One region of the Companilactobacillus ginsenosidimutans genome, then DNA from elsewhere that is predicted to be linked to it. Evidence: a T-box and tRNA genes for the amino acid it is inferred to sense, from the RefSeq annotation. Region 1 holds a T-box; the other holds one or more tRNA genes.
What was found. The T-box of region 1 lies ahead of asnS (asparagine--tRNA ligase). A T-box ahead of a tRNA ligase gene usually reads a tRNA of that ligase, here a tRNA-Asn.

Region 1 (15,447 bases):
CGCAATATATCATATTTGAAGTATCGATATTTTTCATAATCCAGTATGATTAAAACATAGCGTTATCGATGGTCAGGGGTATTTGCTATCAAACTCTCTCTTCTTTTTTTATTACGAAATATTCCAACTTGACCTAAAACACCCATAAAACAAGGGGTGTTTTTTTATACCATGAATTTGATCCTCAATGACCCGCGGATTAATTACGAAGTAATTAGACGTACTAGTTATGAATGTATTTCTAAACAAACAGAAGAGTAGAGAAAAACATCATCAAGAGTAGAATTTGAACCTAAGTTTCTTGAACTTCATTGAGGCTAAGGTGAGATGTTAATACAAAGAAAATCAGACTAATAAAATAATATTCAACAAAACTAAAGTGAGCAGCCACCCCACACAAAAAGAAGATGTATTGACCAGATATAGCCCGGAGGGCAGGTTCCGCGGGGGCCCAAGCCGTGGCGTTTTCCTTTGCTTGCCAAAGGGCAAGCTTAGTAAAAAACCGAGTTTTGAGATTTTCGTGCACTTCGAAAAGCTCAAAATCGTGTTCACAGCGACCACGGCCCCCGCGGAACCTGACCGCAGGGAGGCAGTGAACCCACTCAACAAAACAACCAAAACAAACACTTGCCTTAGACCACACTCGAAGGTCTACCCTAAAAACAGATAAAAAATAAAAATAATTACCAATCTGGTCTATACAACGCAAACAGCATAGCACCAACAAAAATTCACAAATAAAATGTGAAAAAGTCCAATCTGCCTAATAAATTTCTAATAATTCATTTGACAAATGTAAGCGTTTGAGTTGAAATAATTGTAAAAATAAACTGTTAAGTTACAATGAAAGCGTGACTCAAACACAATTATTATTTTTATTTTTTTAAGATTTAGGAGGAATTAGAATGGCTTACAAAACAGTTAATCCATATAACAATGAGCTTGTGAAATCATACCCTGATGCTACATCCGAGGAGATTGAAAAGGCATTAAGTACGGGACACGCATTATATAAACAATGGCGAGATGAACCAATTGCTGACCGTGCGAAAATTTTGCATAAGATTGCCGACCTCTTGAGAAAAAATGAAGATGAATTGGCAAAGATTGCCACGATTGATATGGGTAAACTTTTGAATGAATCAAAAGGTGAAGTTGAATTGTGTGCTATTATCGCTGACTATTATGCTGACAACGGTGAAGACTTATTGAAACCAACACCAATTTCTACTCAAGCAACTGGTGCTGCTGAAATTCTCCACCAATCAACTGGTGTTTTGATGATGGTTGAACCTTGGAATTTCCCTTATTACCAAATCATGCGTGTGTTTGCACCCAACTTTATCGTTGGTAATCCAATGATTTTGAAACATGCTTCAAATACACCTGGATCAGCTGCAGCTTTTGAAAAGATTGTTAAAGAATCTGGTGCCCCAGATGGTAGTTTGACAAACTTGTTCGCTAGCTACGATCAAGTTAGTGACATCATTGCAGACCAACGTGTTCAAGGTGTTGCACTAACTGGATCAAAACGTGGTGGCCAATCAGTCGCTGCTGTTGCTGGACAAAATTTGAAAAAGAATTCGATGGAATTGGGTGGTTCAGATGCCTTTGTTGTGCTATCTGATGCCGACTTAGATACTGCTGTTGACCTTGCTTGGAGAGTTCGTATCTACAACAATGGTCAAGTATGTACTTCAAACAAGAGATTTATCGTCGCTGATAATTTGTACGATGAATTCTTGGCTAAGTTAAAAGATGCTTTTGCTAAGTTGAAACCAGGCGATCCTATGGATCCTTCAACTACATATGCACCTATGAACTCAGCTCGTGCCAAGGCTAAACTACAAGGTCAAATCGATAAGGCTATTGAGGGCGGCGCAAAAGTTGCCTTCGGAAACGGGCCAGTAGACTTACCTGGTCAGTTTATTCAACCAACGATTTTGACAGATATTTCTAAAGATAACCCTGAATTCTACGACGAATTATTCGGACCAGTTGCTCAAGTATTCAAGGTGGGTAGCGACCAAGAAGCTATTGACCTTGCTAACGACTCTGAGCTTGGCTTGGGTGGTATCGTACTTTCAGGCGACCCTGCACATGGTAGAGCCGTTGCTGCCAAGATTGAAACAGGTATGGTCTTCGTAAACTCATTCCTAGTATCATTGCCAGAGCTTCCATTCGGTGGTGTTAAGGGATCAGGTTACGGCCGTGAAATGAGTCAATTAGGACTCAATGCCTTCGTAAATGACAAGCTTGTCGTAACATCACAGACACCTGACTGGGGAAATCCAGCTGGTGGACTTGCCGTCTTTGGCGGTAAATAATATAAGTAAGCATAATTTATTACTAAACTCGAAATCTGAATGGATTTCGAGTTTTTTTGATTTTATCAAGCTTTATGATGTATCCTTGATGTGAAATGTTAGCAAGCGAAGGGAAGTGTCATTATGGAGATCGACGAATTAATCGATGTACTCTACCGGTTGAAGTTGGCGGACTTGAATATGAGTGAGATGTTCAAATCTCAAACGAACTCTAATTTAACGCGATATGCGATGCTGCTGTACTTGAAGCATGGTGGAGAAATGACACAGACTCACATTCAGAACAAGTTGGAGATCAACAGTTCTGCTATCACTCGCCACTTGAAGAACCTTGAAGAAGAGGGCTTTGTAACACGTGTTCGTAACCCTCAGAATAATCGTGAGGTTATGGTAAATATCACTTCAGCGGCCGAAGGGGAAATTGCTAGTTGTAGCAAAACCCCCGCTGCAAAAAAATTTTTAAAGCTAGTATCTCAAGAATTTACTCCAGCTGAGATTGTTGAACTATCACAATTATTGCAGCGTTTGAGTGATTTAGAACTTAAGTGAGTCTCTACAAAGAGGCTCTATTTTTTTAAAATTGTTTGTGAACATATTTACAAGCAAACGCTTACGTGTTAAGGTTGACCTGTTAACAGTTGACACGTCAATTGAAATATTTGATTAGATAAAATTTTGGGAGATGTAATTATGGATGCTACAAAGAATTTAGTTAACAATGATTTCGCTGATATTATGTTGAACCGTCACTCATATAGAAAATTCAAGAGTGATGTAAAGATTTCTCGAGAAGAGATCTCAGAAATGCTTGAGGAAGCTACTACAGCCCCTTCAGCATGTAACCTTCAATCATGGCACTTTGTTGTTTGTGACAACGCTGAAGGTAAGGAAAAAGCTCATTCAGTTATGATGCCATTCAACTACCCACAGACTGATTCAAGTTCAGTTGTCATTTTCATTTTAGGTGACACACAATCACATTATAAGTATCGTGATGTTTGGAACAAGGCTTGTGACAATGGACAAATCACACCTGAAGAACGTGACAAGGTATTCAAGACATTCTTGCCATTATATGAACATGCTGATCGCCAATTCTTGGAAAAGGATGCAACTATTGATGGTGGTATTATCGCCATGCAATTGATGTTAATCGCCCGTGCCCACGGATACGAAGCAAACCCAATGTCAGGTTACAATTTTGATCAAGTAGCACCAACATTCGGTTTAGACGGTGAGCGTTTTATCCCCGTTACAGCCATTGCTATTGGTAAACCAGATGGTGACTATACTAAGTCTGTACGTTATCCAGTTAATGAAATCACAGACTTTATGTAAAAATTTAGATGGAAAAAGGACGAGATTTTCTCGTCCTTTTTTATTTGGAAAATTTTGCTGAATGTCTATTCTGCATTAAAACCGGGTTTTGAATATATTCAGAATAAATTTTGTAAAACTCATCTAAATCGTTAATGACCTTCATATTTTTGAAATAAGGATCCATATCTTGTACGGATTTGAAAGTTGGTGAATTGGTCTTTAACATGTGTGCTCCGAAATAGTTTGGCATTCCAGCTATTCGGTTGAACAGATCTTTTTTATAGTCTTCAGTAACGTCTAGCCTGTCACTGGATTTGTGGTACGCATACTCAATACCATTATAATCAAATAAAATAATTAAATGAAAGTACATAATTTCCTCCTAGTTAAGTTGTTCGTGTTCATGGCGACTATGTTCCGAATAATTTTGAATCATGTCTTGCGTGTCCCATATTTGCAATTCCCAAGGGAAATGCTTGTTTGAATCTTGAAAGTAGCAGTGTATTGCATGATAGTTTCCATCGTTTCTGTAATAGAACTTATAAAGAATTGAAGATTCCTTTAACCGGTCAAGCAGGTCAAAAATGTCATTATAATCTGGTTCGATGTTGTCTAGTATTATACGAGCGGCAAAAAAATCGTTCAATGTTTTTGATACATATTTGTGTTTGAAAAGATTATGCCTCAATTTACGATTTATCGATTCCCATTTTTTTATTCTGTATCTGAAGTTATATAAAGACTCATATTTTGAAAGTACGTTATTATCTGAACCGAAATAATCTCCCAGATCAGTTAAATATGTTGGCAATGTATGATTGGAAAAATTATCGTCAGATAATGCTTCGTCAATAGTTAGCTTTCTCAAGTTATATATTCCGTCAACAGTTGCATAATAGGACTTTGTAAATTTTAAATATTCATCTTCTAAATCTAAAACCAATTGTTCGATTGTTAATAGTGAGTCATTCAAATGAACTAGCTCCTTCACGTAATTTAATTCGTTAGAATAAATTACGCAAAAACGTCTCAAGTTCTTCCAATAGAATGAGTGTAAATCGTTATATATATTTGGATAATATGCCTATCAATTTACTTGCTAGTCATCAAGATACTTTCTCTTACTTAATTTTTCAAACGTAGAATCAAACTTATCTACGTATTGAAGATAATATTTAAAAAATTCATCCTCACTTTCAATAGGAATTATATTTGTAAGTATTGATCCATAACTTGAACTGAGTGAAATGTTGGACTGTCCGTAGTTAAGTCATGCAATCCGACAGGCTTTCTGTTTTCCACTTGTGAAATTTTATCAAACAGTGATTTTTCGACAGCATCAATATCTGATTGTTTTAAACTCGAAGCATGGTATGCATAAGACTGTTTATCTACATCAATTAATACAATAAAATGCATATATTTTTTCGTCGTTATCAGTCCAATCTTAATGTGCCAAGTATAACAGATATATGTAACGACGTTATGTCAGTGCTGAACGAATTTGAAAAAAACGACTAACAATCTCAGATTGTTAGTCGCCTATTTTTAGTAGTTATTCTTTTTTATATAATCACGTGCCCAAGCTAACATTTTTTCGTCTTCTTCAGCATCTTGTGATGTTAAAATTTTTGGACCATCGTCAGTAATAGCAAGTGTATGCTCGTATTGAGCTGACCAGCTACCATCGGCTGAAACGTAATAGATCCAAGGGTCGTTGACGTCTTTAACTTCACGGTCAGCAATTTCCCATGTTCCTTCGTTGATCATTGGTTCGATGGTAATTGTCATTCCAGCTTTAAGACGTAGTCCCTTGCCTTTTTGACCATAGTGCATAACGTCAGGTTTTTCGTGCATTGTTGGCTGGATTCCATGACCAATTAGGTCACGAACATCGCCATAATCATGTTTGTTTTCTGTGAAGTCTTGGATGGCGAAACCGATGTCACCTAAGCGATTGCCAACGACACTTTGGGCAATTCCTAGGTACAATGACTTTTTAGTAACATCCATCAAGTCTTTTGTTTGTTGACTAGGAGTTCCAACAGCGTAACTCCAGCAAGAATCACTTTCGTAACCATCTTTGTTAACAGTCATATCGACTTTAACGATATCGCCGTCTTTAAGGATTAAATTACGACGTGGAGTACCATGAGCCACTTCATCGTTAACATCGACGCAGGTGGCATATTTATAGCCCTCAAAGCCTTTTTCTGAAGGAGTTGCTCCATGTTCAAGAATATAGTCATTAGCAAAAACTTCAATATCGTATGCTGTCAAACCAGGTTTGATCATGTCGCGAAGTCCCAAGTGAACTCCTGCCAAAACTTTACCAGATTCACGCATACCTTTAATTTCTCGTTCTGATTTTAATGTAATCATAAATAATTGTTTTCCTTCCTAACATAATAATTGTAAACCAAAAAATTGTTATGACAATGGTTTGGTTTATACTTTGAATACAAAATGAGGTGGTGATTGCTTTGAATGATTCAGAATTATTTGCATATCGAATATTCAAACATGGATTGGTGAGTCAGGTGTCTGACATTTTAACCCCATTTACCAGAATAATAGGGATTCAGGCACAAAATCAGCGCGCTGCTGAATTAAATGTGGCACTACAAACCGGTAGTACAATGGAGAAATTGAATAATCTTTATGATTCTGACAAAATTGTGAGAGCTTGGGGACAAAGATGGACGGTCCACTTATTTACCCATGATGACTGGCAGTTGGTGATTAACGCCCGACAAAATGAAAAACTTCCTAATATGTACTTTCGCGGCATTCCTAATGAAATTCATGAAGCGGTTAGTTACATTTCTTCCGTTTTAGAAGACCAAAAAGAGCTAACTCGTGGTGAGTATCAGAAATCAATGATGAGTAAGTTTGACTGGTACAAGGATTGTCCCCACAATACTGATTACACAATTTTTCAAATATTAACAGCTCAAGGAAAGTTGGCCAGCAATCCTCATCATTCACAACAAGGAATGCCATTAATATACCAAGCTGATTTTGTTCGACAGGATCAACTGACTGCCACGACCGAGTTGATTAAGCGATATATTCATGGCTTTGGACCAGCCTCAATCAATGATTTTGTCAAATGGTCTGGGATAAGGATCTCTAATGTAAGACCAGCTTGGGAGAAAGTTGAATCTGAATTTTGTCCTATATTGTGGCGTGACCAAACTTTGTGGATGGATCAAAAGATTGATTCTACTACTTTTGCTGAGATAGAAGAAATGGTTTCTGCTAAAACTGTTATTGCCGCAGGTTTTTGCTCACTAATGACTGGTTATCTGGATAAAAGTTGGTTTGTTGATCCGGATATTCAAAAGAAGATGTGGTCAGTTAATGGGCTTCTCAAAGCACCAATTATTGCGCACGGTAAAGTCGCAGGCAAGTGGAATTACAATTTGACTAATAAAAAGATTAAATTTGAAGTCGAAAAATGGAGCCAATTTAACAGTCGCCAACTGGAACAAAATTTTCATAAGATTGCAAAATTTTTAAATCGAGAATATGACGGTTGTACGGTCATATAATATATTACGGTTTTTTCTTCGGAATCTTCGCAATTATGATACAATTCAAATATAAATATATTTATATTTTTGGGGGAATTTCAATGAAAAAACTAATCTGGTTTGTAGGGATGTTATCGATCGTGCTTCTTGCAGGTTGCTCAAATAACAACTCAAATAGTAGTAATGATAGTGCAACTAAGACTACTAAAACTGAAGAAGCCACTGCGTATCAAAAATTGAGCAGCAATGCTCAAAAGAGTATCAAGTTTAAAGTTATCAAGGGTGAAGAGAACAGCAATAAGAATTATTCTCTTTCTTTGAAGATTCAAAATAAGGGTAACAAGGCTGTTAAATTTGATAAATCTAAATTTATGCTTACGGTTGATGGGGTTAAGAAATTTAGTTCATCAGCCGATGGCAACGTGACAGTTAAAGCAGGAAATTATCTTACCGTTGATGACTTGTTTGAAAATGTTTCTGCTGAAAAATTGGACGGAGTTAAAGTTCAAATTGCATACTTGAATAAGGATGATGTTGTTGCTAGTCCTAAGTTAGAGACCAGTTCAGATAATGACACTGACAGTAATTCTGATGATAGTGCAGCTACTACTCAGGATTCAAATAGTGATCAAAATTCGGGACAAGATAATAGTTCTGCTAATGCTGCTCCTGATACTTCTAATCGTCGTATTGCGGACACTAATGCTGCCGCAGATAGATTTAGAAGAGCACATGGTGACTGGACTGCAGATGATATACAAGCAACTGATAATGGTAGTGGATATACTATTACTGTTAATGGTGAATCTGGTGGTACTGTTGGTTATAACGGTGATGCTACTGATCAGGACGGTAATTACAGTTCTCAAGCAGATGAAGATCGAATTAATAACAGTGGTTATTAATTTTTAACAGTCATTGTTGGTTAATTCTAACCCCGTCGAAATCGACGGGGTTAGAATCCGAACATTAATACAAAAAAAGAGACCTTTCGGTCTCTTTTTGTTTTGGATTTATTTTGTTTGGGGTTCACTGCCATCGGTCGAATACGTTTGCCCCATTTATAGCGGAAACGCGCAAAATCACACTGAGACCTACTGCATAAGTCGTCCAGAGCTGCGGGGGCGTTACGCGCCCCACTCTGCTATGGCCGTCTTATGCTCCGGTCTCAAGGGCGTGTGATTTTGCGCTCTGTTTTTTAAAACTCTGCATTACCTGGTGTTCTAGGGTAAGCAATCACATCTCGAATGTTCTTCATACCTGTTAGGTACATAACAAGTCTTTCGAATCCGATTCCGAAGCCTGAGTGGACTGTGCCGCCGTATTTACGGAGTTCTAGATACCACTTGTATTCGTCTTCGTTTAGTTTCAAGTCTTTGATTTTTTGTTCTAGTAAATCTAGTCTTTCTTCACGTTGTGATCCACCGATTAATTCTCCAATTTCGGGAACTAACAAGTCGGCTGCGGCTACTGTTTTGCCGTCGTCGTTGGCACGCATGTAGAAAGCTTTGATGTCTTTTGGATAGTTTGTTAGGAAAACAGGTTTCTTGAATACTTTTTCACTCAAGTAACGTTCGTGTTCTGATTCAAGATCAAGTCCCCAGCTAACTGGTACGTCGAAGTCTACATCAGCTTTTTCAAGTAAATCGATAGCCTCTGTATATGTAACTTCGGCGAATTTTTCTGAAACAGTGTTTGATAGACGTTCGATTAAGTGTTCATCGATGTTGTCGTTCAAGAATTGAATTTCTTCTTTGGCATTGTCGAACACGTATTGAACAACATATTTAAGCAACTCTTCAGAAACATTGATCTCATCTTGCATGTCAGCAAAAGCCATTTCGGGCTCGATCATCCAGAATTCGGAAGCGTGACGTCCAGTATGAGAGTTCTCTGCTCTAAAAGTTGGTCCAAATGTGTAGACGTTTCTAAGGGCTAGGGCGAATGCCTCAACTTCAAGCTGACCAGAAACAGTCAAGTTCGTTTCCTTTTTGAAAAAGTCTTCGTTGTAGTCGACTGCGCCTTCCTCGTTCTTTGGCACGTTGTTTAAATCCAAAGTTGTCACTTGGAACATCTCACCCGCACCTTCAGCATCTGAGCTGGTAATGATTGGTGTGTGAATGTAGTTGAAACCGTTATGTTGCAAGTATTCGTGGACGGCAAAAGCTGCTAGTGAACGAATTCTGAAAATTGAATAGAATGTGTTTGTTCTTGGACGCAGGTGAGCGATTGTTCTCAAATATTCATAAGTGTGAGCTTTCTTTTGTAAAGGATAGTCGCTGTCTGAAGCGCCTAATTCTTTAACAGAAGTAGCGTGAATTTCAAATGGTTGTTGAGCACCAGGTGTCAAAGCTAGTTCACCAATAACTTCAATAGTAGTGCTAATTGGGAACTTCTTGATGTCATCAAAGTCTTCAAGGTCATTGCTGAAAACAACTTGAACATTCTTCAAGAATGAACCGTCGTTAACCTCAATAAAACCAATTTTCTTTGAACCACGAATAGTTCTGATCCAACCTTCAATGGTGATTTCTTCGCCATCTTTGAATTCTTTAGTAAATAAATCTTTTGCTAAAACTTTTTGCATAATGTATTTATTAATCTCCTAATCTTGAATTTACAATAGGAACATAATTTTAAGAAGATCACGATCTTTGTGACCGCAGGGCACAAAAATAGACCTTCCACTCCCTTGGTTAAAAGGGACGAAAGGTCTTTCCGCGGTACCACCCAAATTGTTTTCATACGAAAACATCTCTACAAGCACAAACATGCTTACTGACTATAACGTGTCAGCTCCGTCAAACCCTACTGTTAGTTCAGGCCGAAGTAAAAAGATGTTATTCGTAAATACCCGCATGTTAAGTTTGCACTGTCCTTAACTCACTGAGAATTGAGTAAATAGTACTTCTTCTTTTTAAAATCCTATGTATTAAGTTAAAAAAAGAATAGCACGTTAATTCAGTAGTTGTAAAGACCAATTTAGGATTTCGACTGTTCAAGAATCTTACCAACACTTTGGGATAAAGCTTTATCCTCTAAATTTTTCAAACGTGTGTCATTCTGTTTTAGGGATGGATCTTGCTTTATCTGGTTTTGAACAACGGAAGCAACTTCTGACTTAATAGTAGCTTGCGTTTTAGGTTCTTTTAGTACCTTACCGGTATGTTTTAACTGATCTTTAGAAAGTGCATGCCAGGATGAAGTCAGATGATACGTAATGGTTTGTGATTTTTGCTGGCCACTATTAGTGATGCCTGTAAACAAGAACTGGTAAAAAGCGCTGTTATAACGATACTTGTTATTGGAAGTTTCTTTGTAAGCATATTTTGGATGGTCGGAGAATACTTTAACAGATTTATGTTTGTTCAAAACTGTATGAACCTCTGATTCTCCAGGCTTCTTAGTAGCATATGCCAGAAACTCAGTTTTACCTTGTTTGATCTTTTCTGTAATCATAATTTGATTGCCCTTGATGTCAGTAACGGGTGCAATTTTTTCAACATGCGATGTTGTGTAAGTGCTAGTACCAAAGTGTTGAGTGGCATCTAATAAGATAAACACTTGGCATAAAAGCATGACGACTAAGGCTGAGATTCCCAGAAAATTGCGTTTTTTAAAAAGAGCCCAGGCTCCTAGAATTGCGAAGATTATTGTCAATAAAATTAACATTATGCCACCTTCTTTTCATGTGTAACACTGAGCCAAAATGCCGGTATGATACCAATTAAAGTTCCAACGGATATCCAAATGAAGGCTTGTGAGTAGGCGGTGTTCATCATTGTTGTTGTAGCAATATTTGTGCCGGTAAAACTGGCGATGACGGCAGCTAACAATGCAGTGGCAACTGACCCCCCAATGTTTTGAACCATCCGAGTTGAGACAGTTGCTTCAGGGATGAGTTTTGTTGGAACATTGCTGTAGCTGTCAGTCATGATAGGGATTATTCCACTTCTGCTCAAGCCTAACAAAAACATGACGGCAACTAACAACCAAGTTGGCGTTGACTTAGTGAAGAATGCGAAGGGGATGGTCGTCAGAAATCCGGCAATGAGAGAAATTATGACAATCCACTTAGCTCCATAATCGTCAGTCAATCTGCCGACAATAGTTCTGGTAACCAGCATGCCAAGTCCCATAGCAATTAAGTAAATCCCTGACCAGATGACTGATAGACCACGGATATTTTGCAAATATAGTGGCAAAACGAACATGACACCATTTGACATTAAACCAGTCATAAACAATAAAATTGCTGAAGCTGAAAATCTAGTGTTGTTGAATAAGGACAGTGGTACTAAAGCTTTTTTCGAATTCTTGAAAGCATAAATAATATAGAAAACTAAACAATCAATTCCAATGAAAATAGGTAATAATACATCCATTTTTCCAAAAACATCATCAGTACTAAAATTGGTAATTCCAATAACTAAACCTGAGAAAAGTCCGACTAGTAAGGCAAATCCGATGAAGTCGAACTTTTTGTCAGACTTGCTGGCATCGAATTTTGGTAGCCACATCATGACACAAAATAGCGCTGCTATGATGACGGGAATGTTGATGTAAAACAACCAGTGCCAATTTAAGAATTTGATGAGGGCACCACCAATCGTTGGTCCGATGATTGGTGCGAAGACAATTGGAAGTCCAACTGTAGCCATCATTTTTCCAAGATTCTTACCTCCTGCAGCGCGAACGATCAGCGTTTGTGCTGCTGAAATTAAGATTCCCGCGGCAGCACCTTGAATAATACGTCCGATCATTAAAGTTGCAACTGAACTTGATATACCTGACATGATGGATCCGACTAAGAATACTACTAGTGAGATTTCAACTAATAACTTTCCCGAAACTTTATCGATTGCCCAGCCGGCAAAGGGGACTGCTAGTCCTAATGCCAAAACGTAGGCGGTTGTAATCCACTGCATTGTGTTCACAGTGGAATTGAGGTCTTTTAAAATAGTGTTGATTCCAATATTAGTCATGGTTGTATCTAGCATTGGCACTATCATTGCTAAAACTAAGATCATGGCGTTCTTCATAGTTGATGAAGTTTTGGTTTTATCAACTGTAGCTTGCGAACTAATTTGTTGAGCCATAATTATTTCTCCTTTTAAGGTACTTGTAGTACTTGAAAAGATAATAGCACGATTTATCTAGTTGTCAACGAATTGTCTCATTACTTGCTATGGCTAACTATCTGACACGTGTTTGGGACTGGTTCTATGTGATATAAAATTTTTTCTAATAAGAATTTATCCGTACCTTAAATAGTTGACATAGCTAATTAAAACATTCACTATAAAGTTAATTAATTTCTTATTTAGAAGGGAACAATTATGGCACAGAGACGTCGTGGTAAAGAGCTTGAGGACGCTATTTTGACTGCTACTTGGCAGTTATTACAGACTACTGGTTACAGTGAAATGACGATGGATGACATTGCGAATACGGCGAAGACTAACAAGAATGCTATTTATCGTCGTTGGAAGACTAAGCTTGAGGTTACGGTTGAGGCAATAAAAAAATTCTCGCCTGTCTCGGAGGTTTTCGCTTCTATGAAAGCTCCGGACAACGGTAATTTGCATGATGACTTGGTTGAATTAATGGATATTCCACTGACTTTGATTAAGCCGATTGGTTTGAAAAATATTAAGGGTGCGCTACGTGATGCTTTACCTAATATTTCGAAGGCAAATGCAATTAATTATCGAAAGATGACTGACAATAATATTTTAACGAAGAGTTTGATGACTATTTTGAAGAATGCCTATCGCCGCAGCGAGATAAAAACTGAGCCGGAGAAATTCACTGATACAGTTAAAAATATGCCAATTATGTTGCTGATATCTCGAATTGTTAGTGAGGAAGATTATGATCAGTCAACTGTCCTATTTTTTGTTGAAAAGATACTAATTCCAGTGTTTGCGGCACAATAATATGATATACAAGAACGTATGTTCGTATAGATAAATACAACGTCAGATATAATGTTATTTTACGTTAATTACGTCACGTTTCATGTGAAACAATGTTTCAGACACTTACAACCTCATGAGGTTTCGGGTGTTACTTTTCGGAAAGGGAGGGTTTTTAAATGAAGCAAGGATCGATTTTTGATGACCAAGTTCAACAAGATAGTCCATTAGCAAATCGTGTTCGCCCAAAAGATTTTGATGGATTCACTGGTCAACAACACTTAATAGGTAAAGGGAAAATTTTGCGTGACTTGATTGAGCAAGATAAGCTGTCATCAATGATATTTTGGGGACCTCCCGGGGTTGGGAAGACAACTCTTGCCGAAATTATTGCTCACAAAACCAAATCTCAGTTTATTACTTTTAGTGCTGTTACTAGTGGTATTAAAGAGATTCGTGAAATTATGGAAGAAGCTGAACAAAACCGTGAAATCGGTGAGCGGACGGTTGTTTTTATTGATGAAATCCATCGATTCAATAAGGCCCAACAAGATGCTTTCTTACCTTTTGTTGAGCGTGGCAGTATTACTTTAATTGGTGCCACGACAGAGAATCCTTCATTTGAAATCAACTCTGCCTTGCTGTCACGTTGCAAGGTGTTTGTTCTCAAACAATTAACTATCGATGATATCGTCGAGCTGCTTCATAATGCCCTCAAAAATCCAGAGGCATTTCCTGATTACAAGGTCGAAATCAGTGAGGATGATATTCGCTCGATTGCAGCATTTGCCAATGGAGATGCCAGAATGGCGTTGAATACTTTGGAAATGGCTGTTTTGAATGGTAATCGTAAAATTGATAAGGTCGAAGTTGAGGCTGGTTCTTTGGAGCAACTCATGAATACCAAATCTTTGCGTTATGACAAAAAGGGCGAGGAACACTACAACATCATTTCAGCTTTGCACAAATCAATGCGTAACAGTGACGTTGACGCTGCTGTTTACTGGTTGTCACGAATGCTTGAAGGTGGAGAAGATCCACTTTATATCGCTCGTCGCCTCGTCAGATTTGCCAGTGAGGATATTGGACTGGCTGACACCAGAGCTTTATCCTTGGCTGTCGAAGTTTTCCAAGCGTGTCAGTTCTTGGGGATGCCTGAATGCAATGTGCATTTGACGGAGTGTGTGATTTATTTGTCGTTGGCTCCGAAGTCGAATGCGGTGTACGAGGCTATTAGTAAGGCGAAATCTGATGTGAAGAAGACTGGGAATGTGCCGGTTCCTTTACAGATTCGCAATGCGCCGACGAAGTTGATGTCTGATTTGAACTACGGTAAGGACTACCAATATGCTCATAATACTGAGGACAAGTTGACGGATATGAAGACGATGCCTCCTGAACTTGAGGGTCACGAGTATTATTTCCCTACTACTCAAGGTAATGAGGATCGTTTCAAGAATCGTTTGGAATACATTAAGGAATGGCACGAAAAGCATGATGAGGATTGATTAAACTATTTGGGGTGGAGACTATGGTTGTCGAAAAATTTGTTAAGACGAAGAAACTCAATATGGCTTACGAGGTGACTGGTCCGGAAGATGGAGAACCGGTTGTTTTGTTACATGGCTGGCCTGACTGCCCACGTACATGGGACGAGGTCTTACCTCATTTGCACAATCGCGGATATCGGACTTATGTACCGACTCTTCGTGGATTTGGTAGCACAAAATTTTTAGATGATGATGCTAGAAGAACTGGTGGGCCATTAGCTTTTGCTGCCGACATTAAGGAATTCATTGATGCCTTAAATTTGGCCCCTGTAAACATCATTGGACAAGATTGGGGTGCAAGTACAGCAATGAACTTAAGTTGTCTGTATGGTACTGATTTGGTTAAATCCGAAGTGGTTTTATCTGAGGGTTGGAAAATATTTGGAAGATTGTCTTTGGAGCAGGTCAAAAATTATTGGTACCAATGGTATATGACGACCCCACAAGGTATGGAATACGTCCGCAAACGTCAAAGTGAGTTTGCTTTATTTATGTGGAAGCAATGGGATCCAAAATATCAAATGACTGCTCAAAAGGCGACTGTATTGACTAGCTATTTCCAAAACCCAGACTGGGCCGAAGTAACACTAGATACTTATCGTCAACGTTGGGGATATGATCCATTTGACGAAGAATACGCTGACCTACAAGCAAGTTTGGATGCTACCTCAGAAATATTTGTGCCAACACTAAATATCATTGGAAAATCTGATTCCTGCACCGATTACAAAATGGCATCCGACATGGGTGACTATTTCACCGGCAGATTCGAGCAACAATTCTGGGATGACGGTGG
Region 2 (15,447 bases), 980 kb from region 1:
CAAATAAAACCAATCTCATTTGAAGCTAAAGACTTACCTTTCTCATACAAAGGTATGAATGAAATGATTAACGAAGAAGTACCAGAATTCATCATGGGACAAACTTTTACATCAATTGCAGTTCCAAATCCACACTTGATAAGCTTTGTCGGACATATTAATGAAAAAGAACTTGGTATATTAGGTAAGACACTCAACTCACCCAATGAATATTTCCCTGAAGGTGTTAACGTAAGCTTTGCAGAAATTAGAGGCGACAATGAGCTGTTTGTTCAAACATATGAACGTGGTGTTGGCTTTACTAATGCCTGCGGTACAGGAATGTCTGCAACAAGTTTAGCCTTTGCGTTGCTACACAAAGATAAATTCACTGAAAGTGACGATATCTCAGTTTATAATCCAGGTGGAATGGTTAAAACACATATAACACTTGGTAATACAAAGGAACAAAGTGATATTCACCTAATTGGAAATGCTACATTTACTCATACACTAGATATTGATGAAGCTGATCTACACAGTTTGAATTTAAATAAATTTGATATTAAGTCAACTGGTGAAGAAAGTTTGTATCAAGATTTTGTAAGTGAAATTGTAAAATAATCTAACACTGTCATTAATTTGACGGTGTTTTTTTATGTCTCGAAGAAACTAATCAAAAGCTTTTGAGATTTCTGGTAACAAAAAAAAGTCATACAGCAACTTTACTGTATGACTTCAATAATATTGGAATGAATAATCCAGTATAATGTATACTACTAAGCGGAGAATAAGGGATTTGAACCCTTGATACAGGCAATACCCGTATACATGATTTCCAATCATGCTCCTTCAACCACTCGGACAATTCTCCAGGGCAAAAAAAAACTCCGGTTGTCAGACTCGAACTGACGACAACCTGATTAACAGTCAGGTGCTCTACCAACTGAGCTAAACCGGAATAAAAAACAAAGCGTGGCAACTACCTATCCTCGCGGGCAGTTTCCCACCAACTACTTTCGGCGTTAAGAAGCTTAACTTCTGTGTTCGGCATGGGAACAGGTGTATCCTTCTTGCTATCGCCACCACACTTCGTTTCCTCGTACCTTCAAAACTAGATATTAATCATAATGAATTCTTCACACTTCAAACTACGTGACGCGGTTAAGTCCTCGATCTATTAGTACTGCTCAGCTCCAAGTATCACTACTCTTCCACCCGCAGCCTATCTACGTCATATTCTTTAACGGATCTTACTTCCTTAACGGAATGGGAAATCTCATCTTGAGGGGGGCTTCACACTTAGATGCTTTCAGCGTTTATCCCGTCCATACGTAGCTACCCAGCGATGCTCTTGGCAGAACAACTGGTACACCAGAGGTATGTCCATCCCGGTCCTCTCGTACTAAGGACAGCTCCTCTCAAATTTCCTACGCCCGCGACGGATAGGGACCGAACTGTCTCACGACGTTCTGAACCCAGCTCGCGTACCGCTTTAATGGGCGAACAGCCCAACCCTTGGGACCGACTACAGCCCCAGGATGCGATGAGCCGACATCGAGGTGCCAAACCTCCCCGTCGATGTGAACTCTTGGGGGAGATAAGCCTGTTATCCCCAGGGTAGCTTTTATCCGTTGAGCGATGGCCCTTCCATTCGGTACCACCGGATCACTAACTCCGACTTTCGTCCCTGCTCGACTTGTCAGTCTCGCAGTCAAGCTCTCTTATACGTTTACACTCTACGAATGATTTCCAACCATTCTGAGAGAACCTTTGAGCGCCTCCGTTACTTTTTAGGAGGCGACCGCCCCAGTCAAACTGCCCACCAGACACTGTCCCTCGCCGCGATTATCGGCGTAGGTTAGAGTTTTCATATAACAAGGGTAGTATCCCACCAATGCCTCCATCGAAACTAGCGTTCCGATCTCTACGGCTCCTACCTATCCTGTACATGTCACACAAAAACTCAATATCAAGCTACAGTAAAGCTCCATGGGGTCTTTCCGTCCTGTCGCGGGTAACCCGCATCTTCACGGGTATTATAATTTCACCGAGTCTCTCGTTGAGACAGTGCCCAAATCATTACGCCTTTCGTGCGGGTCGGAACTTACCCGACAAGGAATTTCGCTACCTTAGGACCGTTATAGTTACGGCCGCCGTTTACTGGGGCTTCAATTCTCAGCTTCGCATAAATGCTAACTGATCCTCTTAACCTTCCAGCACCGGGCAGGCGTCAGCCCATATACGTCATCTTACGATTTAGCATAGACCTGTGTTTTTGATAAACAGTTGTTTGGGCCTATTCACTGCGGCTGGCTGTTGCACCAGCACCCCTTCTCCCGAAGTTACGGGGTCATTTTGCCGAGTTCCTTAACGAGAGTTCACTCGCTGACCTTAGGATTCTCTCCTCGACTACCTGTGTCGGTTTGCGGTACGGGTAGTTTATTTCTAACTAGAAACTTTTCTCGGCAGTGTGAGTTACTGTGCTTCGCTACTTAAATTTCGCTCCTCATCACAACTTGTCCTTATAGTTACAAGCATTTGACTCGTATCAAGACTTGTTGCTTGAACACACTTTTCCAGCTGTGTGCACACATCATCCTCCTGCGTCCTTCCATCGTTCAAACAAAATAAACTAGTACAGGAATCTCAACCTGTTTTCCATCGATTACACCTCTCGGTCTCATCTTAGGTCCCGACTAACCCTGGGAGGACGAGCCTTCCCCAGGAAACCTTAGTCTTTCGGCCGATCAGATTCTCACTGATCTTTCGCTACTCATACCGGCATTCTCACTTCTAAGAACTCCACTGCTCCTCACGGTACAGCTTCAATGCTCTTACAACGCTCTCCTACCACGTATCTTACGATACATCCACAGTTTCGGTATCATGCTTAGCCCCGGTACATTTTCGGCGCAGAATCACTCGACTAGTGAGCTATTACGCACTCTTTGAATGAATGGCTGCTTCTAAGCCAACATCCTAGTTGTCTGTGCATTTCCACATCCTTTTCCACTTAGCATGAATTTTGGGACCTTAACTGGTGATCTGGGCTGTTTCCCTTTCGACGATGGATCTTATCACTCACCGTCTGACTCCCGGGTATAGATCTATGGCATTCGGAGTTTATCTGAATTCAGTAACCCAAGACGGGCCCCTAGTCCAAACAGTGCTCTACCTCCACGATCCTTTTCCCCGAGGCTAACCCTAAAGCTATTTCGGAGAGAACCAGCTATCTCCAAGTTCGTTTGGAATTTCACCGCTACCCACACCTCATCCCAGCATTTTTCAACATACATGGGTTCGGTCCTCCAATGCGTTTTACCGCATCTTCAACCTGGACATGGGTAGGTCACTTGGTTTCGGGTCTACATCTACATACTTAGTCGCCCTATTCAGACTCGCTTTCGCTACGGCTCCGTATCTTCTACTTAACCTTGCATGCAAACGTAACTCGCCGGTTCATTCTACAAAAGGCACGCCATCACCCATTAACGGGCTTTGACTACTTGTAGGCACACGGTTTCAGGATCTATTTCACTCCCCTTCCGGGGTTCTTTTCACCTTTCCCTCACGGTACTGGTTCACTATCGGTCACTAGGGAGTATTTAGCCTTGGGAGATGGTCCTCCCAGATTCCGACGGGGTTTCTCGTGTCCCGCCGTACTCAGGATACAGTCTAGAGTGGATCCGATTTCGCTTACGAGGCTTTCACTCTCTTTGGCTCAGCTTTCCAACTGATTCTGCTATCTTTTCCTTTTTTCTCATGTCGACTGTCCTACAACCCCAAAGAGCAAGCTCTCTGGTTTGGGCTGTTCCCGTTTCGCTCGCCGCTACTCAGGGAATCGATTTTTCTTTATATTCCTGCAACTACTTAGATGTTTCAGTTCATTGCGTCTTCCTCTTAAAAGCTATGTATTCACTTTTAAGTAATCATCCATTACGATGATTGGGTTCCCCCATTCGGAAATCCACGGATCATAGATTACTTACATCTCCCCGTGGCGTATCGTCGTTAGTTACGTCCTTCTTCGGCTCCTAGTGCCTAGGCATCCACCGTGCGCCCTTTATAACTTAACCTAAATTACAAAGGTAATTCTTATTTCTTTTTTGGCGGAATTGCTTCCGCCCGCAGTTTTCGGTGTTTCTTTAATTCATTATTTCTTAATATCCAGTTTTCAAGGTACGAGTGAGAGTAGACCTCTCAAAACTAAACAAAGTTTTAACTTGTGTATTCCGTGGTACCTAAGTACCTATCCTTAGAAAGGAGGTGATCCAGCCGCAGGTTCTCCTACGGCTACCTTGTTACGACTTCACCCTAATCATTTGTCCCACCTTAGACGGCTAGCTCCTAAAAGGTTACCCCACCGGCTTTGGGTGTTACAAACTCTCATGGTGTGACGGGCGGTGTGTACAAGGCCCGGGAACGTATTCACCGCGGCATGCTGATCCGCGATTACTAGCGATTCCAGCTTCATGTAGGCGAGTTGCAGCCTACAATCCGAACTGAGATCGGTTTTAAGTGATTTGCTTGCCCTCGCGAGTTCGCAACACGTTGTACCGACCATTGTAGCACGTGTGTAGCCCAGGTCATAAGGGGCATGATGATTTGACGTCGTCCCCACCTTCCTCCGGTTTGTCACCGGCAGTCTCACCAGAGTGCCCAACTTAATGCTGGCAACTGATAATAAGGGTTGCGCTCGTTGCGGGACTTAACCCAACATCTCACGACACGAGCTGACGACAACCATGCACCACCTGTATTCTTGTCCCCGAAGGGAAAAACTAATCTCTTAGTGTTTCAAGATATGTCAAGACCTGGTAAGGTTCTTCGCGTTGCTTCGAATTAAACCACATGCTCCACCGCTTGTGCGGGCCCCCGTCAATTCCTTTGAGTTTCAACCTTGCGGTCGTACTCCCCAGGCGGAGTGCTTAATGCGTTAGCTGCAGCACTGAAGGGCGGAAACCCTCCAACACTTAGCACTCATCGTTTACGGCGTGGACTACCAGGGTATCTAATCCTGTTTGCTACCCACGCTTTCGAGCCTCAGCGTCAGTTACAGACCAGAGAGCCGCCTTCGCCACTGGTGTTCTTCCATATATCTACGCATTCCACCGCTACACATGGAGTTCCACTCTCCTCTTCTGCACTCAAGTTTACCGGTTTCCGATGCACTTCCTCGGTTGAGCCGAGGGCTTTCACATCAGACCTAATAAACCGCCTGCACTCGCTTTACGCCCAATAAATCCGGATAACGCTTGCCACCTACGTATTACCGCGGCTGCTGGCACGTAGTTAGCCGTGGCTTTCTGGTTGAATACCGTCAATACATGAACAGTTACTCTCACGCATGTTCTTCTTCAACAACAGAGTTTTACGATCCGAAAACCTTCTTCACTCACGCGGCGTTGCTCCATCAGACTTTCGTCCATTGTGGAAGATTCCCTACTGCTGCCTCCCGTAGGAGTTTGGGCCGTGTCTCAGTCCCAATGTGACCGATTACCCTCTCAGGTCGGCTACGTATCATCGTCTTGGTGAGCCGTTACCTCACCAACTAACTAATACGCCGCGGGTCCATCCTAAAGCGATAGCAGAACCATCTTTCAAACAATAACCATGTGGAAATTGTTGTTATGCGGTATTAGCACCTGTTTCCAGATGTTATCCCCCACTTTAGGGCAGGTTACCCACGTGTTACTCACCCATCCGCCGCTCACTCAAATGTAAAATCAATCAGGTGCAAGCACCTTCATTCATTTACCAGAGTTCGCTCGACTTGCATGTATTAGGCACGCCGCCAGCGTTCATCCTGAGCCAGGATCAAACTCTCATATTTTGATTGTTTGTGACTCATTTGTTATTAATTATTATTACTAACGAACTGACTTCGTTATAATTGTTTCTTTGACCTTATATAATAAGGCCTACACAATTAGCGTTAAAACTTTGTTCAGTTTTCAAAGGTCTATCACTCTAGTAAGCGCTTACGCTCACCAGTGCTATATTAGTTTATCAATCTGACAATCTAATGTCAAGGATTAATTTAACTTTTGTTTCATATAAATCATTGTGATTTATATGAATTGTTACTTCGATAAGCAACTTAATTATCATATCTAATTATCAACTTCATGTCAACAATTATTTTGATTAATTAATATCTCAACTCGTTTACTTGCTAAGAATATTTCCTATCGAGTAACTTTATAATTATACCAAGCTGATAACCATAAGTCAACAACTTTTTTATAATTATTATTTAGCTATCTCGCTTTCGCTTGATAGCCTTGATGTTGTTCATGTCTCGCAACAACAAATAATATCTTACCAATTCACTTCCATGCATGCAAGTGTTTTTTTACATATTTTTCAATTTATTTTCACTTCGCTGTTTTTATAGTTCGACATTCCTATTTAATCGCGTTAAAACGCCATTTTGCTTATTTGATATTAGCCAATTTCAAAACAAACTAAGTAATTTTCATTGAGATAAGTCTTTCTTCTTTCATGAAAGTAGTACTCATTATACATAAAAAGGGTAATGAAGTTAATCTTCATTACCCTTTTATCTATTTGAGTTCTGGTGCATCTGTTTGATATAGATTCATTAACGACTTATTGTCATTCTGGGCTAATATGCTTGTACCATTCTTGGTACGTGCCTTTTTCAATTCTTTTAAAGCAGTACTCTTCTTATAAGAGTAATCCTTCTTATCAACAGTAGCGAATCCTTCTGGTTTATAGAACCTTAACAAATCACCATTGATAACACGATCAGATAGAGATAGTTCGGTTGTCACTCTGTTAGACATTTGTGCCTTCTGAGTCGCAGAAAGACTTTTATCTACTTTACCATTCTTAGTATTGTAATACGTACTTCCCACCTTAGTTACATCTGGAGATACAAAATCTCCATTTCTAAATGCGACTATTTGCGAGTGTTGTGGTGATAGTAAGTCACTACCAAATTGAATCATGTTTTTATCATTGACTCCAAGCAAATTCAATAATGTAGGTAGAACATCTATTTCTCCACCATAAGTATGGTTCACACCACCCTTTAATCCATCCATATGAATCATGAATGGTACACGCTGATACTGTGCATTATCAAAATCATTGAAATTCTTGATTCCAGTAATCTTAGACATAGCTTTTTTATGGTTATCAGAAATACCATAGTGATCGCCGTAGAACACAACCATACTAGTTTTATCGAGTCCAGTGGCTTTAAGCCAATCCATAAACTCACCAATTGATTGATCCAAATAACGTGCAGTTTGAACATAACCATTTACAGTGCTGTCCCCTGTATCCGTCTTACTAATACTTTGGTTCTTCTTATCCAGTGAATATGGATAATGGTTAGTAACTGTAATGAGTTTTGCATAGAACGGTTGTGGTAATTGTTGAATATATTGAGCAGAGTCTCTAAGGAAAATTTTATCCTTCATACCATAACCGACGTTATAGCTCTTCTTTTGCTTATAGTAGTTGGAACTAAAGAAGTAATCATAACCCCATGACTTATATGTGTTATCACGATTCCAGAAACTTGGAACATCCCCATGGAACGATGCTGTTGTGTATCCCTGTTGATCCATAATTGCAGGAGCAGCTTGGAATGTATTTGTTGTTCCGTCGGTAACCATTGCCGCACCTTGAGGTAAACCAAATAACGAGTTTTCAAGCATCAACTCAGCATCAGCAGTTTTACCCTGTCCAACTTGGTTAAAGAAATTGTCGAAACTAAGGGTATCATTCTGGTGGTATATCTTATTTAAGTTAGGAGTAACTTCCTGATCATCCCACTTATAATCAATTAAATATTGTTGAAAACTTTCCAAGTGGATTATGAAGACATTCTTGCCTTTTGCTACACCGGAGTATTCCACATTGGGCGCAGCGTAATTGTCTTTCATATACTTTTGAATCGAATCTAAATCTGAACTCTTTGATTGTGCCTTAACAGCACTTGTCTTTGTAGTTTTCACGACATCGTATACATTAAATGCGTTTAGACCTAAATACTTAACAATGTAGTTATTATCGAAAGTTCTAGTAAGCAATCCTGAACGATCACTTTCTGCCAAAGTTAAATTAGCTCCAAATAGCAATACTGCTAATGATGTAATCAAAATTGGAATACGCCACTTAAGTCGTTTAACATCCATCCTGATTACCTTAAATGCCAATAATAATATTAAAATAAGGACATCAATAAATACTAAAAAGTCAGTTGGTTGAACAATTCCTGCAATACTCTTACCAAGGTTGTTCGAAACCGATCCAGAACCTTTGATAAGTATCATTGTTAAAAAGTCTGAGAATTCACGATAATACAAGATGTTTGAGAATAGCCAAACAGAGTCTAGAAAATCTATAATCAATAAGAAAATATACGATTTTCTACCCTTCATATACAGTGCCAAACCAAATAACAGTAGCATAACCGGAATAGGATTAATCACCATTAAAAACGTTTGAAGTGATCCCTTGACACCAAGGTTGAATTTCGTGGTATATGCATAAACTGTTTTGATAGTATATAGAACTACTGCTAAGATGACAAAACCCAATCTAGTATTTAAAAAATTTGAGAAACCTTTGATAATACGCTTCATGTGTTTTCGCTCCATAATCTTACTTTAGCATTATGCTTTATTTTTATTTAAGTTGGGCTTCTTCGAAACCCCAATCATCCCCAAGAACATACCAAAGAAGTATGTAATAAATCTCCACAAAAACATAGCTAAAATCAATCCGGAAGCTGATGGAATAAAGCCTGCAAATAAGGCTTTAAAACTAACTTCTGCCCCACCAGTACCACCTGGAACTGGAAAAATGGATGTAATCATCACAATCATAATTTGCATAACAATTACATCAAGTAAATTAATATGATGAACGTTTAGAGCCAACAGTACGAAGTAAACAACGAAATAGTATAAAAAGAGCTGCAACACTGTTAATACCGCTGCCTTAATTACTTTCTTACGTTCTTTTTTTAATACCAGACTTTCATTGTAGAAACTATCAATACTACGGTCAGCTGACTCTAAAATTTTATCACGTTTTTCATCTTTAAGGAAAAATAATACTGGTTTTAAGACAACTTGAACCATTCTCTTAGTGAAGTTGTAATAGTACATAATCATTAACAAGAAAGAAATGGTTACTACGTGTATTACTAATCCAAATAAAATTAGCAAGGCTAGTCCGCCAAAATGTCTTGCAACGCTCTGAAAGCTAACTAACATTGCAACTACGAAATTGATTAGCACCATCCCTTGATAGATGACAAACTTCATTAGCAAAACGGAACTAGCTCTTCCTCCATCAATTTTTGATTGCATCAAACCAACTAATTGTGCAGGCTGACCACCCGAAGAAAACGGAGTAATTGCATTGAATAAAGCCTGGATGAGTGGAATACGATACATTTCCCACCAGCCAAACTTACGGTCTTCTTTTTTCTTTAGTAATGTGTGCAGCACCCAAGCTTCCACGGCATATGAAAGTAACATGGATACAAAAGCAATAACTAACCAAAAAAAGTTGAGCCCTTTAAAAATATTAACTAGTGATTCAAAATTGATATCTTTAGCTTCCCACCAAAAAATACCGGCACCAAGGCCCAACATTACTAACAATGCAAAAATGTTTTTTCTACTCATCATTTATCCTGTTTATATATTTTGTATTGGTCATTATAAAACTTATACCAAATCTCACTTAAGTGATCTGGAGAATAGTAACTTGAAGCTTCTTTAGATTTCTTTTTAAAATCAGCCAAAATTCCACGATTATTATTAGCCCGGTTAATGAAGTCACTCATTTCGGCTCTATTTTCCGCTGGTTCATAATATCCGTCAATAATTGCTTGATAGAGTTCGAGATTACGAAGTAATACAGGGGCTCCACAACTAAATGCTTCTAAAACTGACATTGGAAATAGTTCATCATAAGATGGCAACAAGAAAATATCACAAATGTTATAGTAGTTCACTAAATCATTTCTATCAACAATACCTGTGAATTTCATATTTTCAGGTGCATCTTCCAACATCTTTTTATAACGATCATACCCGTCAGTTATCTTGCCAAATGAAAATCCACCTGCCCAAATAAATTGAATGTCTGGGTTTTCTTGTGCTAATTTGTAAAAGTCGTCAATTCCCTTACGTTCTTGAACCTGTCCATCCCCGAAAACAACAAACTTGTCTTCAGGAATGTTCATTTTCTTTCTGAAAGCAGATTTCTCTTCGTCTGACTTCTCATAAAAAGTCTCAGTTGAGACGAAATTAGGAATATATTTAATTTTTTCGCGTTTTAACCCATGTGCGACTAACTTATCAATAAAAGTTGGATTAACTACAACAATCTGATCCATCCTCTTATAAAAGCTAATCACATATTTATAAAAGATATTTCTGAATAACTTAGGAAGTTTGATGCTCCCCTCTAAAGTTTCGGGCAAGAAATGTACGTAGCCAATTTTTCGACCACGCTTCTTTGAAAATGTTGATAAATAAAATGTTGGATTAATAGTGTGATAATGACTTAAATCAGCACGAGAATACTTGTTAATTTTAATATCAAAATCCTTACTGAAGCGACTCTTCAATAAGTTCACTAACTCAATATAAGCACTACCAACACCCTGTCCTGCCACTTTATCAGCAGTTGAAAACATGGTGATTTTAATCATTCGAATACTCCTCTGGATCTATTGATGAGTTCGACAATTTTTCTCGAACAAAATACTCTTGAGCGCTGTGGTAAAAACTAAGTACAGAATCACCAAACTTATCTGAAGAAATGTTGTAAAGAATTCTCTGTCTAGCATCCCTATCATCAAACGAGTTTGGATGATCTAAGTAGGCAATTATCTTAGGAATCAGTTGATCATCTTGATTAAATGTCACACCCACAGACGGATCTGTTAATAGCTGATCCGTGTATGGTGCACTTCTAACAACAATCTTTAATCCAGATGCGATTGCTTCAATATAAGTTAAACCTTGTGATTCAGTATCACTCGAAGAAACAAATATATTTGCCATGTGATAATAAGGCGAAATCTTGTCATGCTCAACTTCACCAGTGAAAATAACATTATCTGTAATATGCAAGTCTTTTGACATCTGGACTAATTCATCCATGTCTGGACCACCACCAACAATCACAAGCATTAATTTAGGATTGTATTTAATTAATTCCGGCATTGATCTTAATACATGATCAATTTTTTTCTCCAACGCTATACGACTTAACATTAAAATTACTGGCTGGTCTTCAGCAATGCCCAATTTTTCACGAACAATTGTTGAATCCACTGGTTTAGTGTATTCAGACAAATCAACACCTGTTGGAATAATTGAGATTGGCGCTTCAATTTTATATCTATCCAAAGTTGCTTTAACTTGCTTACTTGGCGCTACCACACCTGATGCATTATTAATAAACATACGAGACATTTGCTTTACGTGATATGGCTTGAGTAAATGGCCATTTAGTACATAATGCAAATAATCCTCATACATGGTGTGATAAGTATGTACGAACGGTATTTTTAATTGTTTTGCGACAAATTTTCCAATTAGACCCAATGAAAATTCAGTTTGGGTATGAATTATATCAAGTTTTAATTCCTTAGCTAGATCAACAGCATGAAACATCCCTCTAATGGCAATTCTTCTATCAGTAAAGGAAATGAATGGTACACTACCTAATCGAAAAATATTAGGCTCAATAGTTGTTTTAGAAACACTAGGATCAGTAGTTGTAAAAATATACACTGAATGACCCTTTCGTTCTAGATCGTTTTTTAAGGTTTGAATTGAAGTGGCAACACCACTAACTTGAGGGAAATAAGTATCGGTAAATATTCCGATATTCATAAACAGCATCTCCTCATAACTTTATATTGAAGATTATAACAAAAAAGGGAGATTGATTTCTCCCAATCCAGGCGTTATTTGATTATTCTAACAAAATTACGGTTATTCATAAGGAAGTAAAATACAACAGTTCCTACTGCAACTACCGCAAATTCACCAATTGCTACGGTTCCCACTGTTAACCAGAATGGTACATGAATGACATAGAACAATTCTGCTCCAACAATAAGGCCATTTACAACAGCACAAAATACTGGCACTAACCAAATTAGTTTCATCTTGTTAGAAATCAAAACGATTAGTAAACAAGAAATTGCAGTTGCCATTGTTCCAAATATTAAATCTGGTAACCCTAGTTGACTGCTAAAAATGTTAGTAATAAAACATCCAATTATCAATGACCAACTATATTTAGGATTGAAGAAAACCAATAACATTAATATTTCAGATACTCTAAATTGTATTGCTCCATAGGCGAAAGCCGATAATCCGGGTGCCAATGTCAAAGCTACATATAATGCAGCTACAATTGCTAATCTAGTAATATCTCTTACTTTTAAATTGCGCATAATAAAAAAATCCTTTCACTGTTTTGTTAGGACAGGTTACCAGTGCAAACTGCCAATTAATAATGTTAACTTTTTTGACACTGATAAGCAACTTACAAAAATGTAATACTGTCCACCATACAAAAAAATCCTGTAACATCCACTCGGATATTACAGGATAATAATTTTACAACTTAGGCAATAAATCACGTTCATTTAATTTAGTATCAATTTGATTTAAAACAATTTGTAAATCGTCCTTGTTTTCAACATAATCCAATTGATCACCATTAATTTTCATTTTTGGACTGTAATCATATTCATCATACCAGTCATCATAACGACCAAGTAAATTGTGATAATAATCAACCAAAGTTGGATCCTGTTCTGGCTGTTCATAGTCACGTCCACGTTTCTCAATGCGCTTGATCATTGTGTCATATGAGATATCAATATGAATTAACAAGTCTGGTGCTTTTTTAGCGGCTGCATATGGAAGTTCTTGCATCATATTATCAAGAAGCTCGTCATAGACCTTCACTTCTTGTTGTGTTGCACGACCCATGTCGGCGTTCATGTGGAAGAACAAAGCATCTTCATAAATTGAACGGTCTAACACGTTATTATCATCAGCCAAAGCTTTTTTAATTGATTCAAAACGTTTATTTAAAAAGTAAATTTGTAGTAGGAAAGCATATTGCTTAGGGTCTTTATAGAACAATGGCAAAACTGGATTATCATCTACTTGTTCATAAAAAGCCTCTGTTCCTAAATGTTCTGACAAAATTGTTGCTAACGTACTTTTACCAGCACCAATTGTGCCACTTAATACGATCATCATTATATTCCTCCATCTGGTCCAAAAAAATCAATAGCTAATATCTTACCACTCAGAACTATATGTTGTATATAAATATTTTGAATATTCTATATATGGTGTCTTTTGATGATTTATAAACGCTGATATATCAATATTTTAGTCAAAAAAAAAGATCCTCACACACTGTGAGGACCCTTCTCGTCAATTCCCTTTTTCGTTCCAGTGAATATAATACCAATTCAATATAACATTGGGGTTACAAACTTGTTTCTTTATAACTTTTTTAATCGCAATTAAAAAAGTATTAAGACGATAAGAAAAAGTTAACATTTTGTTTGTTTCATGTTCTCTAAAAGGCTCCACCACCGGAACCTCCTCCAAATCCACCTGAACTTCCACCAGAAAATCCTCCAGAACTACCACCTATACTAGAATTGGAGCCATTTCCGGCATTAATTGCACTAGAAATTGAAGAAGTAAAATCAAAATTGTTGGACAATCCAGCAACTGCCCAGTAATAATAAACGAAGCTTGGATCGTTGAGCACTTGATCACTAAATTCAACCTTCAGTGCTTTTATGACTTTGTCTGAAACTCCAAACGCAACTGCATAGGGAAGAATTTGTTCCCAAAGGATTAAATCTCCTACGTCTGCCAATTTGATATCATCGATATCCTTCAGCATTTGTTTAAATCCACGTAATTCATTAGCTAGTATCTCACCTTTTTCTGTGTATACTGATATCCTCTTTTTAACTTGAAAATAGGTGGTCCATGAAAATACTAATCCAATCAGAAGTACACAGACTAATAATATCCACTTATCCGAATAAGTAACCATTCCAATACCTGCCATTATGACAGACAATACACTAGTTAATATAGCTCCCATTGAAAATGAACTTATTCTATCTGTATTCTTCTTATCAAAGAATTGTTCACGTCCACGTGCTGCACGTTTGCTCCATGCACTAAACCTCTTTGATAACTTACTCTTTGAGCTCTTATTGATTTGTTTGATTGTGACCTTCTCACCATCACCAATGTCATTAATTAGATATTGAAAAATTTTGTCATCAGGCAACTTGTTAGCTTTGATTTCAAAAGTTTTATCTAATTTAATTATTTCTAAATTACGCTTGTTAACTTCAACTAACATGTCTGCAGTAAGTGATGCACTATTGGCAGTATCAGCTTTATCGATCACTATTTGTGCCATACTTGGAGATACCGCCGGAACCTCGAACCAATGATGAAGAGGTATTGGCATTTCATGTTTGTTTACTGGATTTTTCCTTAGTTGATAAAAAATATTGATAAAGATTCCAATAATTACCAATACATATACTAATAAGGAAACATAAAATATCCGTCTCGGTATAGCACGTTGTTTATTGGCTTCAATTGCTAACGATTTTTCTTTTTTCAAAATATTAGATTTTGCATTTTTATTAACAAACTTAGTGTTCAAAGATGTAACAGACGTAGGAAAAATGATATGGCTCTCAACAAATTGATTAGCATCAACATGTTTTACAGACATCGTGACAGCACCTTTATCTCTATTTACATCAGTAAAACCATCTAATGGACCGTGAGACCATGCCTGTAACTCTGAAACATTATTAGAAGGAAGATTAATTACAATATTCACATTGTTAAGTGGCTCATCCCAACCCGATCCGATCACTTTCCAATTGAGCTCAGCCGTATCTTTGTAATTCGTAATTACACCTAACAATTTATATCGATAAATATAGGTTGCGGAATCATTAGTAATATTGTGATAAACAGTTATCTTCATGTTATCAGAGGAATTGTTTACCTTAAAAGTATTGTCCTTCTGACTTTCAGAAGGCTTTAAAGAAATTGTTCCGTCATTACCTTTGATCTCTACACGTGGATTCTCTAACGATTTAATACCCACAAGATCCTGATTGTAGTAAACACCATGAAAGTTTCCCGCAAATTTATATTTCATCTTCTGTGTAACATCTGCATCTCCATTCTTCTGCACATCAACATTAACGTCATATTTAGAGATCTTATATGAGTCATCTGCCCTAGCAGTTGAAACATTAAACTGAATAACAATAAGAAATGCCATGATTAACGCAGAAAAAACTATCCCAATTTTTTTCATTTTAACCCCCTGAATTGCTTTAATTATACATTAGTAGTAAGAAAAACAAGAACA

Region 2: it has a tRNA-Asn gene. The T-box ahead of asnS (asparagine--tRNA ligase) is inferred to sense a tRNA for this amino acid. The anticodon was not compared.

What each region holds. Positions count from the first base shown of each region.
Region 1 covers NZ_CP012034.1:1,794,689-1,810,135, forward strand. Annotated here, with positions in the region: gene ABM34_RS09045 (NAD-dependent succinate-semialdehyde dehydrogenase) at 906-2,327, shown strand; gene ABM34_RS09050 (MarR family winged helix-turn-helix transcriptional regulator) at 2,451-2,876, shown strand; gene ABM34_RS09055 (nitroreductase family protein) at 3,018-3,665, shown strand; gene ABM34_RS09060 (hypothetical protein) at 3,706-4,020, opposite strand; gene ABM34_RS09065 (nucleotidyltransferase family protein) at 4,030-4,620, opposite strand; gene ABM34_RS09070 (hypothetical protein) at 4,854-5,066, opposite strand; gene map (type I methionyl aminopeptidase) at 5,196-6,029, opposite strand; gene ABM34_RS09080 (DNA glycosylase AlkZ-like family protein) at 6,131-7,201, shown strand; gene ABM34_RS09085 (hypothetical protein) at 7,285-8,088, shown strand; gene asnS (asparagine--tRNA ligase) at 8,382-9,770, opposite strand; T-box leader at 9,882-10,113, opposite strand; gene ABM34_RS09095 (DUF4811 domain-containing protein) at 10,166-10,855, opposite strand; gene ABM34_RS09100 (DHA2 family efflux MFS transporter permease subunit) at 10,855-12,282, opposite strand; gene ABM34_RS09105 (TetR/AcrR family transcriptional regulator) at 12,523-13,122, shown strand; gene ABM34_RS09110 (replication-associated recombination protein A) at 13,281-14,609, shown strand; gene ABM34_RS09115 (alpha/beta fold hydrolase) at 14,633-15,447, shown strand, end outside.
Region 2 covers NZ_CP012034.1:815,679-831,125, forward strand. Annotated here, with positions in the region: gene dapF (diaminopimelate epimerase) at 1-603, shown strand, start outside; tRNA gene ABM34_RS04200 (tRNA-Ser) at 764-853, opposite strand; tRNA gene ABM34_RS04205 (tRNA-Asn) at 868-940, opposite strand; rRNA gene rrf (5S ribosomal RNA) at 953-1,069, opposite strand; rRNA gene ABM34_RS04215 (23S ribosomal RNA) at 1,140-4,058, opposite strand; rRNA gene ABM34_RS04220 (16S ribosomal RNA) at 4,242-5,815, opposite strand; gene ABM34_RS04225 (LTA synthase family protein) at 6,549-8,603, opposite strand; gene ABM34_RS04230 (lysylphosphatidylglycerol synthase transmembrane domain-containing protein) at 8,634-9,656, opposite strand; gene ABM34_RS04235 (glycosyltransferase family 4 protein) at 9,656-10,690, opposite strand; gene ABM34_RS04240 (glycosyltransferase family 4 protein) at 10,683-11,882, opposite strand; gene ABM34_RS04245 (QueT transporter family protein) at 11,957-12,451, opposite strand; gene ABM34_RS04250 (deoxynucleoside kinase) at 12,618-13,268, opposite strand; gene ABM34_RS04255 (DUF2207 domain-containing protein) at 13,600-15,393, opposite strand.